Regions from separate parts of the Providencia sp. Marseille-Q8014 genome, predicted to be linked through region 2. Evidence: predicted binding sites of a transcription regulator. Region 2 holds the regulator's gene; the other holds the start of a gene.
The links. The regulator PhoB, encoded in region 2, activates phosphate uptake and scavenging genes when phosphate is short. The targets are predictions, from matches to a motif close to CTGTCATAAAACTGNCNNAT.

Region 1 (3,436 bases), 700 kb from region 2:
GGCACACTACCGGGTGATAAGCCAAAATTCTGCTGAACAAAAGCTTGGTGCATGTCATCAAGGTGGTCGAATGCAACGGCTGGTGCTTTAAGCAATGATGAACGTGTGACCCCTTCAGGGAAGTATTTGCTAGCAAAATCGGGAGAGGCAACAAAGATATAATCTAAAGCACCTAGCTTATCAACTAAACAGCCCGGTAGTGCTTGAGGTTGGATACTGATAGCACCCACGACTTCACCTCGTCTCAAACGCTCTTGTGTGCGCGTCTCATCTTCCACTTGAATGTTTAAGCGAATGGGGGTGTTACCTAAAACAGGATTCAGGGCTGGTAATAGCCATGTGGCCAAACTGTCGGCGTTGACCGCAAGTGAAAGTAATAGTGGCGTTGAACCCCCATTTTCGTCACCTAGCCACTGTTCTTCGAGTAATTCTACCTGATGGAGTAAGGCTAATAGCTTTTGCCCTTGCTCTGTGGGATGTGGCGGAACTGTTCGAACGAGTAGCGGTTGACCAAATAGATTTTCTAATTGTTTGATCCGCTGTGAAACCGCAGATTGTGTAATACACAGTTTTTGAGCCGCTCTCTCAAATCCTCTTTCACGAATGACAGCATCCAGTGCTTGCAACGCGCGGTAATCAGGGCGCTTCATTAGGGGGTATTCTCCTTGTTGTTATTCTACTACTCACTATGCCATATTTTATTTCAGAACTCCTGTAATATTGATGACAATGTGTGAATCACAGAATACAACGAACAAAGCTGACCTTGTTAAGGGTCCGTTATATAATAGGCTTATTCAACAAACTTTATTTACTTGTGAAAAATAATAGAAGGCATGGGCATGACTCAGGACGAACTAAAAAAAGCAGTAGGTTGGGCAGCATTAGAATACGTAAAACCGGGTACGATCGTGGGGGTTGGCACAGGCTCTACTGCTTCTCATTTTATTGATGCACTGGCGACCATGAAAGGCCAAATTGAAGGCGCGGTATCAAGTTCTGAAGCATCAACCGCTAAGCTTAAATCATTAGGTATCCCTGTACTTGACTGTAATGATGTCGACTCACTGGATGTTTATGTTGATGGTGCAGATGAAATTGACCATCATATGAATATGATCAAAGGTGGTGGAGCGGCTTTAACACGTGAAAAAATCGTTGCAGCTATTTCTAAAACATTTGTTTGTATTGTTGATGAGTCAAAACAAGTGGATGTATTGGGCAAATTTCCACTGCCTGTTGAAGTGATCCCGATGGCGCGTAGCTATGTTGCGAGAGAGCTTGTTAAGTTAGGTGGAACACCTGAATATCGTCAAAATGTTGTGACAGATAATGGTAATGTTATTTTAGATGTTCACAACCTTAGCATTGTTGACCCCGTTGCTCTTGAAAATAAAATCAATGGGATAGCAGGCGTTGTAACGGTAGGCCTATTTGCAAATCGCGGTGCTGATGTTGTTTTAATGGGAACGTCTGCCGGTGTTAAAACCATTAAATAAATTAGCATGACAATCATGATTTGATTGTCATCGCCTTACCTAGCCGTCAATCAGATAAGCCAGCCATTATGTGGTTGGCTTATTTTTTATGTGGCATGGATTTTTGTTATCTATTTTAGCGGTATCACTGACCCGTAAAAAATTTCACTAATTTTTATTTATGATTATTTTGGTGATATATCTCACACTAATGCTTATAGTGCAGGCAAAATCCTTATTTTGTGTTACTCACCCTGATTTTCTACCATATTACTTCTTTTTCATCGCGTTTAGTGAGAGGGACTAGGCAAACGATTGTATTGATACTGTGCCGTTTTTTGCTATGTTGGTACACGGTCAGTTCATCTGTTACAAATCTTAAGCATGATAGGGTAGGGTAAATGGTCAAAGTATCTTTGGAAAAAGACAAAATTAAATTTTTACTATTGGAAGGGGTTCACCAAAGCGCGGTTGATAATTTAAAAGCAGCAGGTTATACCAACATTGAATATCACAAAAGTGCGTTGTCGGACGAAGAATTAAAAGAAGCAATTAAAGATGCGCGTTTTGTTGGTATTCGTTCCCGTACTCATCTGACTGAAGATATTTTTGCAGCAGCTGAAAAATTGGTTGCTGTTGGTTGTTTTTGTATCGGTACAAACCAAGTGGATTTAGATGCTGCGGCTAAACGCGGTATCCCAGTTTTTAATGCACCGTTCTCAAATACCCGTTCTGTCGCTGAGATGGTGCTTGGTCAATTACTGTTATTGTTACGTCGCATACCTGAAGCGAACATGAAAGCGCACCGCGGTATTTGGGAAAAACAAGCTAAAGGTTGTTTTGAAGCGCGCGGTAAGCGTCTAGGGATTGTGGGTTATGGTCATATCGGTACTCAGCTAGGTATATTGGCTGAAGGCATTGGTATGGATGTTTATTTTTATGATATCGAAAATAAACTGCCTCTTGGTAACGCGACACAGGTGCGCTCAATGGCTGAGCTATTGAACATGAGTGATGTGGTCAGCTTGCATGTGCCTGAAACAGTGAGCACCAAGAATATGTTTGCAAAAGAGCAGTTTGAATTGATGAAGCCAGGGGCTATTTTCATTAACGCTTCACGCGGAACAGTCGTTGATATTCCTGCTTTAGCCGATGCCCTTGAGAGTAAACATTTATCGGGTGCCGCTGTCGATGTCTTCCCGACTGAGCCTGCTGCTAATAATGACCCGAATGATCCCTTCATTAGTGAGCTAATCAAATTTGATAATGTGATTTTGACTCCGCATATCGGTGGTTCAACGGAAGAAGCGCAAGAAAATATTGGGCTAGAAGTCGCAAGTAAATTAGCGAAATATTCAGACAATGGCTCGACGCTTTCTGCGGTGAACTTCCCTGAAGTTTCTCTGCCAGTTCATACAGAAGATACTAACCGTTTACTGCATATTCACGAAAACCGTCCTGGTATGATGAATAGCATTAACCAAGTATTTACTGAAAATAATATCAACGTTGTTGGTCAGTATTTACGTACTTCAGGAAACGTAGGTTACGTTGTTATTGATATTATCACTCAACAACCTGACCACGCTGACGATATCTTGGTTAAATTGAAACAATTGCCGGGAACGATCCGTGCACGATTATTATATTAATCGTTAACCAACGAGATTGAATACACATGATGGCACTGGATCACCAGTGCCATATTTTTTGGGGCGTAATAATTTCAGGTAGCGGGATATCCCAATGTGCCACAGGGAGCAAGGGAACGCGCTGGCAATTGTGTGCCAAACCAATGGGGTAAAAGCCTTTCTGTTGCCAGTTAGCTAAGGTTCTATCATAAAAGCCACCCCCCATGCCTAAACGTTGGCCTTGTTCATCAAAGGCAACTAATGGGATCATCATGATATCTAACTGATTGATAGGTAGCACTTGAGTGACATCGAGTGGTGGCTCAT
Region 2 (3,436 bases):
AAGTCGAGTAGGTTTTGAAAATAAACGAGGAAATCAATTTATTGATTTTCGGCTGATAACACAAAGCGGAAAAAACTACGTTTTTATCCCACTTTGTCAACAACCTCAAGCGGCTGTATGCCGCTTTTAGTCGGGTAATCATGACCTCTTTATGCTGTTTTATTCGCCTTTTTATCTACGACAATTAACACTGGCGGTAAGGTAAATGAGAATTCACTCCCCTTGCCTAACTGACTGGTTATCACTAACTGGCTGTTATGATGCTGCAAAGCATGCTTAACGATAGCAAGACCTAACCCCGTCCCCCCACCAGTTTGGCGAGACCTCGCTTTATCAACACGATAAAAACGTTCCGTTAAGCGAGGAATATGCTCTGCGGGGATCCCTGCACCATTATCTGTCACACTAAAGCGCGCGCCATTATGTGTTTTTTGCCAACCTACACGAATTGTCGTCCCTTCCGGTGTGTGCATAATGGCATTATAGACAAGGTTCGCTACTGCACTACGTAATTGCTCTTCATTACCATAAACACGTAACTTTTCATCCACTGAAAATACCAATTGCTGTCGGCCTTGGCTTAAACTTATCGCCTCCTGCTCTATCATTTTTAAAATGACCGGAATATTCACTTGTTCATCTAAATTGATATGAGGCGCGACTTCAATACGAGATAATTGCAGTAATTGTTTCACTAAATTATCCATCCGATGTGCTTGCTCTTGCATCACCATCAAGGCTTTTTTATTTGCCGGAGAAGTATTTTCTTGGTCTTCCAATACTTCAAGATACCCTTGAATGACTGTCAACGGTGTCCGTAGCTCATGACTAACGTTCGCAAAGAAATCTCTACGCGATTTTTCTAAGCGACGCTTTTCAGTGACATCACGAGCCACCATTAGGAGCTGGTCTTCGCTATAAGGCAAGATACGAAATTCGACAATAGCGCCACTGTTTAACTCTATCGTTAACGCTTGTTCATAATTTTGTAACGTGAAATACCGACTAAAGTCAGGATAGCGCAATAAATTAAAAATAGGTTGCCCGCTATCTTCCGGCCAACGAAAACCTAATAGGTGCTGGGCATGCCGATTACACCAAAAAATGTTACCTTCAAGAGTCATCATCACAACCGCATCCGGTAAAGACTCTGCCCCACTGCGAAAGCGTTTAATCAATTGGCCTAATTCACGACGGCGTTTACGGTTTCGTTGTTGAAGTTGGTAGATGCCATAAAATATGGGTTCCCATCCCCCTTTGCCATCAGGTGGAAGCATACTGCGATCAAGCCATAACCAATATGAAAGCTTCATCAGGTTATAGCTATGCCAAATTAAGGCCGCCGCCAATGAAATCACTAAAAGCCATGCTAGATGGCCGATGAAAATAGACAATATTAAGGCTGGTAAGATAAATAAAAACAGCCCCCAAACTAGCTGCTTCCATGATAAGCGTTCAAGCAAACTGGAATCTCCTGTTATTTCTCAGTAGCGCACTGAAAAGCGATAGCCAGTGCCACGAACCGTTTGAACCATTTTATCATGTCCTTCCGTCTCTAATGCTTTTCTGAGACGACGAATATGAACATCAACCGTTCTATCTTCAACATACACATTCGCCCCCCACACATAATTAAGTAACTGTTCACGGCTATATACGCGTTCGGGGTGAGTCATAAAGAAATGCAATAATTTATATTCCGTTGGCCCCATATCAATAGGCACATCGTTACTGCTAACGCGGTGAGACGTTGGGTCGAGTGTTAACCCATTCATTTCAATAATATCTTCAGTCGCCATTGGCGAAATACGGCGTAAAATGGCTTTTACTCGCGCGACTAACTCTTTAGGCGAAAAAGGCTTGATTAGATAGTCATCTGCACCAACTTCCAATCCCTTTACGCGATCTTCTTCTTCTCCCCTTGCTGTTAGCATCATCACAGGAACATCGCGAGTATCACTGTCACGTTTCATGTGCTTAATCACTTGAATACCGGATCCGCCAGGGATCATCCAATCCAATAGAACTAGGTCAGGTAATGGGTCAACCAACTGCGCAATCGCGGAATCATAATCATCAGCTTCAATAGACTGAAAACCATTCTGCTCCAGTACAAAACAAACCATTTCTCGGATGGGCGCTTCATCTTCAACAACTAGAATGCGTCTTGCCATGATTAATCCTGTAAATAAGAAGAGATTATTAAAAGTGAAACCATTATGCGTCACTTTTATGACAGAATTATGAATCCCGTCATCCAATGACACGACTCTTTTCTATATTAGTGGTAAATTGTCATTTTAGTGAAATAAACTTGTCATACATAATGCCGTGAATGGATTTATCTTCATACGGCATCATCATCTACTGGGCAATATGCCTAACACCTCTTCCCACTCAATTCGCTATTTGTTCTGATATTGCCATTAACGACCTCTAATAAGGTATACTCATCATCGCAACTCTATCAAGCAGCAGGAATCAGCCCTTATGCGTATCATTCATACCTCCGACTGGCACCTTGGCCAATATTTTTTCACCAAAAACCGAGCTGTTGAGCATCAACACTTTTTAACTTGGCTGATTGAGCAAGTTAAACAATACCAAGTGAATGCCGTGATCGTTGCCGGAGATATTTTTGACACAGGCTCCCCGCCTAGCTATGCGAGAGAACTTTACAACCAATTCGTTGTGTCACTCCAACAAACTGGCTGCCAGCTAGTCATACTGAGTGGTAATCATGATTCCGTTTCGGTCTTAAACGAAACCAGCTCGTTGCTTGCGTATTTAAATACCCAGGTTGTCACCTCTGGCAGCCATCCACAGGTGATCACCTTAAAAAATGCACAAGGCCAACCTGGGGCACTACTTTGTGCCATTCCTTTTCTACGACCAAGAGATATTCAATTGAGCGTGGCAGGACAAAGCAGCGAAGAAAAACAGCTATCACTACAGACCGCGATTAGCGAGTATTACCAAAATAGCTATCAACTAGCAGTACAACAACGGGCATCACTCGGATTAGATATCCCTATTATTGCCACTGGCCACCTAACGGTTGTCGGCGCCGAAGTGTCCGATTCTGTGCGCGATATCTATATTGGTAGCTTGGATGCATTCCCTTCCGGCGCATTTCCTCCTGCTGATTACATCGCATTAGGGCATATTCACCGCCCACAAACGATTGGGGGACAGCAACATATCCGTTACTCTGGCTCTCCTATTGCTCTAAGTTTTGATGAGGCTCAGCAACAAAAAAGTGTCTGTATGGTGGAGTTTGACGGCCATCAAATCTCACAAATTTGTCAACTCCCTATTCCTCTATTTCAGCCACTACAAACATTAAAAGGCTCACTTGCTGACATTGAAAAGCAATTAAAGACATTAAAACATACGCCTGACACCCCACCTATTTGGTTAGATATTGAAGTCGCAT

Region 1: a site for PhoB is predicted at 1,845-1,864, ahead of serA (phosphoglycerate dehydrogenase). Genes of this name have one in related genera too.

Annotation. Positions count from the first base shown of each region.
Region 1 covers NZ_CBCOPT010000001.1:1,500,131-1,503,566, forward strand. Annotated here, with positions in the region: gene ACWPW6_RS06470 (LysR family transcriptional regulator ArgP) at 1-650, opposite strand, end outside; gene rpiA (ribose-5-phosphate isomerase RpiA) at 843-1,499, shown strand; gene serA (phosphoglycerate dehydrogenase) at 1,880-3,130, shown strand; gene ACWPW6_RS06485 (5-formyltetrahydrofolate cyclo-ligase) at 3,171-3,436, opposite strand, start outside.
Region 2 covers NZ_CBCOPT010000001.1:804,394-807,829, reverse strand. Annotated here, with positions in the region: gene phoR (phosphate regulon sensor histidine kinase PhoR) at 150-1,463, opposite strand; gene phoB (phosphate regulon transcriptional regulator PhoB) at 1,485-2,174, opposite strand; gene sbcD (exonuclease subunit SbcD) at 2,491-3,436, shown strand, end outside.